Regions from separate parts of the Nonomuraea sp. 3N208 genome, predicted to be linked through region 2. Evidence: riboswitches for the same ligand, from Rfam matches in the RefSeq annotation. Region 2 holds a riboswitch; the other holds the start of a gene.
What was found. Region 2 has a riboswitch for glycine ahead of gcvP (aminomethyl-transferring glycine dehydrogenase). Riboswitches for the same ligand answer to the same signal wherever they lie in the genome.
Positions count from the first base shown of each region.

Region 1: linked by a shared signal. The riboswitch ahead of gcvT (glycine cleavage system aminomethyltransferase GcvT) and the one ahead of gcvP (aminomethyl-transferring glycine dehydrogenase) in region 2 are both predicted to bind glycine.

Region 1 covers NZ_JBQQBR010000001.1:310,698-312,890, reverse strand. The annotation lists gene ACTWPT_RS01490 (gamma-glutamyl-gamma-aminobutyrate hydrolase family protein) at 1-130, shown strand, start outside; gene ACTWPT_RS01485 (hypothetical protein) at 127-969, opposite strand; glycine riboswitch at 1,063-1,160, shown strand; glycine riboswitch at 1,161-1,256, shown strand; gene gcvT (glycine cleavage system aminomethyltransferase GcvT) at 1,291-2,193, shown strand, end outside.
Region 2 covers NZ_JBQQBR010000017.1:57,923-60,115, forward strand. The annotation lists gene ACTWPT_RS25690 (MerR family transcriptional regulator) at 1-591, shown strand, start outside; glycine riboswitch at 640-738, shown strand; glycine riboswitch at 739-852, shown strand; gene gcvP (aminomethyl-transferring glycine dehydrogenase) at 909-2,193, shown strand, end outside.

The sequences.
Region 1 (2,193 bases), on a different contig from region 2:
GACCGCCGAGGACGGCACGATCGAGGCGGTCGAAATGGACTCGGGGTCGTTCACGATGGCAGTGCAGTGGCACCCGGAGGCGGCCGAGGACTGCGCGATCTTCGAGACCTTCGTGGCGGCCTGCCGCTAGCGGACCTGCTTGAGCACGCTGTCCAAGACGACGACGCCCGCGCCGTACTTCTGGTCGAGCTTGCGGCGCAGATCGTCGCCGGCCACCCAGGTGGCCACCTTCACCTGGTTCGTGATCTCATCGGTGGACGCCGACACGAGGCCGTCGCCCACCGCGGTCTCGGCCTCCCGCTGGATGCGCTGCAACTCTGCCTCGCTGTGCCGGGCGCCGGTCACGCACAGCGCGCCGCCCCACACCTCGCGGATCCACCCCTCGCGGCCCTGAAGATCGCCGGTGAACCTCAGGTTGACCACGTATTTGCGCGCGTCGAGGGTCTCTTCCTGCTCGGGGTCGGGCTCTGTCCCGAGCCGGTCGATCCAGGCTCCCGCGAACTCCTTGACCGTCCTGGCCCGCTCGATCGCCTCCTTCATGGTCCGCTCCGTCGTCTTCGCGGGCTCGACGGGCCGCCAACCGCCCGCGGGCTCGGGGCACGGGCTCGCGAACCTGTCCTGCCCCTCCGGATCCTCCTGGCCCCGTACCGGCTCCCCCGGCGGCTCGGTCAGCGTCAGCTTGCCGCCGTCCCAGGTGCCGACCACCCGGTACTCGCCCCATTTCACGTCGCGCAGCGACTCGTGCTTCACCTTGCTCCAGTCCCAGCCCACCACATCCGGACCACCGCACTGCGGCGGGAGCGAGTCGGCCACCGCCATGCACAGCTGCGGCCCGTGTCCGCCGCCTTCGAGCACCGTCAGGCTTGCCTCGTATCGAGGAGGCGGCGCCGGGGAGGCGGCACTCTCGGTGCCGCAAGACGTGATGGTCAGGGCGGCCGCGAGCCCGAGCGCCGCCGTTCGCTGATTCATGCCCCTTCAACGTGACCGCCGCCCAAGCGGTTCACGGGCGGTGCGAACGCGACAAGACCCCCGTAACGGCACTAGGCTTGCGGACATCACCGACGAAACCGTGCGGGAGAGCACCCTGACAGCCGGTCAGGGTCCCTGAAGGAGCAAGCCCTCCCCGCGAACCTCTCAAGGCAAAGGACCGCACGGACGAGGTGTCCTCTGGAAAGCAGGCCTGTGGGCCTCGCCGAAGGTGAAAGTCCGGCAAAACCCGGGCGAAGCTCTCAGGCATCGATGACAGAGGGGGAGGATGCTGGCATCCGATCCTGTCCTGAGGTGCGATAAATGTCCCGACCGACACCGCTACGAGACGTTCACGAGAGCCTCGGCGCTACGCTCACCGACTTCGCGGGGTGGCTCATGCCCCTCCGGTACGGCAGCGAGTCCGCGGAGCACAACGCCGTCCGGCAGGCGGCCGGGCTGTTCGACCTCTCGCACATGGGCGAGATCTTCCTGACGGGCCCGCAGGCCGGTCAGGCCCTGGACTATGCGCTGGTCGGACACCTGTCGGCGCTGGCGCCCGGGCGGGCCAGGTACACCATGATCGTGAACGAGCGCGGCGGAGTGCTCGACGACCTCATCGTCTACCGGCTCGGGGACGAGGAGTTCATGGTCGTGGCAAACGCCTCGAACTACGAAAAAGTCGGAAATGAGCTGAAAGAGCGCGCGAAGGCGTACAACGCCGTCGTGGACGACCGCTCGGACCAGTACGCGCTCATCGCCGTCCAGGGCCCGCGTTCCCACGAGATCCTCGCCACGCTCACCGATGCCGACCTCGAGGGCCTCAAGTACTACGCGGGCCTGCCCGCGCTCGTGGACGGCCGGCAAGCGCTGATCGCCCGTACCGGCTACACCGGCGAGGACGGGTTCGAGCTTTTCGTGGCCAACCAGGACGCGGTGCCGCTCTGGCACGCGCTCATGAAGGCGGGCGAGCCGCACGGGCTCAAGCCCGCCGGCCTGTCCAGCCGCGACACGCTCCGCCTCGAGGCGGGCATGCCGCTGTACGGCAACGAGCTCAACGCCGAGCTCACCCCGTTCGACGCGGGGCTGGGCAGAGTGGTGAAATTCGACAAGCCCGGCGACTTCGTCGGCAGGTCGGCGCTGGAGGCGGTCAAGGACGACACGCCGCGGCGCAGACTCGTCGGCCTGGTCGCGCGGGGCCGCCGGGTGCCGCGCCACGGCTACCCG
Region 2 (2,193 bases):
GCCGGCCAGGAAGATCCGGTGCGGCGTGAGAACGCGCGGCAGCGTGCCGGGGAGCAGGGTCTGCTCTTCGACGAGCAGCCGTCGGCGTTGCCGGGCGACATCGGATACCGCGGGCCCACGGCCTGCGCGGCGGCCGGCATCACCTACAGGCAGCTCGACTACTGGGCGCGCACGGGCCTGGTAGAGCCCACGATCAGGGCCGCGCAAGGCTCGGGCTCCCAGCGCCTCTATAGCTTCCGCGACATCCTGGTGCTCAAAGTCGTCAAGCGGCTCCTCGACACCGGGGTGTCGCTGCAGCAGATCCGTACGGCGGTGCAGCATCTGCGCGATCGCGGGGTCGCCGACCTCGCCCAGATCACGCTCATGAGCGACGGCGTCAGCGTCTACGAGTGCACCTCGGCCGATGAGGTGATCGATCTGCTCCAGGGCGGCCAGGGCGTGTTCGGCATCGCTCTCGGCCGGGTGTGGCGCGAGGTCGAGGGATCCCTCGCGGAGCTGCCGGGGGAAAGAGCGGCGGTCGAGGACACCGTCCCGGCCGACCACCCCGCTGACGAGCTCGCCCGGCGCCGCCGCGCCCGACGGATAGGGTGAAATGCCCTTGTAACACACAGGGGTTGTAATCTAGGACAGCAAGGCTGACGACCCCGTGCGGGAGAGTCCCTGGGACCCTGGGTCCCTGGGCGCCGAAGGAGCAACCCTCCCCGGAATCTCTCAGGCACCCCGTACCGCTCGGGCGAGGCAACTCTGGAAAGCAGGCGCGCCCGCCAGGCGTGCCTCACCGACGGTGCAAGCCCCTTTCGCGGGGGTGAAGCTCTCAGGTCGCGGCGACGTCGCGCTGACAGAGTGGGGAGATCCGGCACTCGCCCGCGCCCTGGCGCCGGTCTCCATAGCCTCAGGAGGCACTGTCCATGACCGACCTGTCAGCTCCGCCGTTCTCGTCCAGGCACATCGGCCCGTCGGAGGCCGAGCAGCAGCGGATGCTCGAGGCCGTCGGCTTCGAGTCCGTGTCCGACCTGGTGGCCGTGGCCGTCCCCGAGGCCATCAGGGCCAAGGACCGGCTCAAGCTGCCCGCCGCCGCGAGCGAGACCGAGGCGATCGCCGAGCTGCGTGTCCTCGCCGGCCGCAACCGGGTGCTGACCTCGATGATCGGCCTGGGCTACCACGACACGATCACGCCCGCCGTCATCCGCCGCAACCTGCTGGAGAACCCGGGCTGGTACACCGCGTACACGCCGTACCAGCCGGAGATCTCGCAGGGCCGCCTCGAGGCGCTGCTGAACTTCCAGACGGTCGTCTCCGACCTCACCGGCCTGCCGGTGGCCGGCGCCTCCCTCCTCGACGAGGCCACGGCCGCGGCCGAGGCCATGACGCTGGCCCGGCGTGCCGGCAAGTCCAAGAGCAGCGTGTTCTTGGTCGACGCCGACGCGCTGCCGCAGACCAAGCGGGTGCTGGCCACTCGCGCCGAGCCGCTCGGCATCACGCTCGTGGAGCACGCGCTCGACGGCGAGCTGCCCGAGTGCTTCGGCGTGCTCGTCCAGTACCCCGGGGCCTCTGGACGGCTGCGTGACTTCCGCGCCGTGGCCGCGGGCGCGCACGAGGCGGGCGCGCTCGTCGTGGCCGCCGCCGACCTGCTGGCCCTCACGCTCGTGGCCGCGCCGGGCGAGCTGGGCGCGGACATCGCGGTCGGCTCCTCGCAGCGCTTCGGGGTGCCGTTCGGGTTCGGCGGGCCGCACGCCGCCTACATGTCGGTACGCGAGGGGCTGCAGCGGCAGATGCCCGGCCGCCTGGTCGGCGTGTCCGTGGACGCCGACGGCGACCCCGCCTACCGGCTGGCCTTGCAGACCCGTGAGCAGCACATCCGCCGCGAGAAGGCCACCAGCAACATCTGCACCGCGCAGGTGCTGCTCGCCGTCATCGCCGGCATGTACGCCGTCTACCACGGCCCCGACGGCCTGCGCCGCATCGCGCACCGGGTGCACCGGCACGCCGTCGCCCTCGCCGACGGGCTGCGGGGGGCGGGCCTGGAGGTCGTGCACCGCGAGTTCTTCGACACCGTCCTGGTCCGCGTGCCCGGCCGGGCCGCCGAGGTCGTCGCCGCGGCCGCCGAGCGGGGCGTCAACCTCTGGCAGGCCGACGCCGACCACGTCTCGGTCGCCTGCGACGAGAAGACCGGCGCCGCCGAGGTGGCCACGG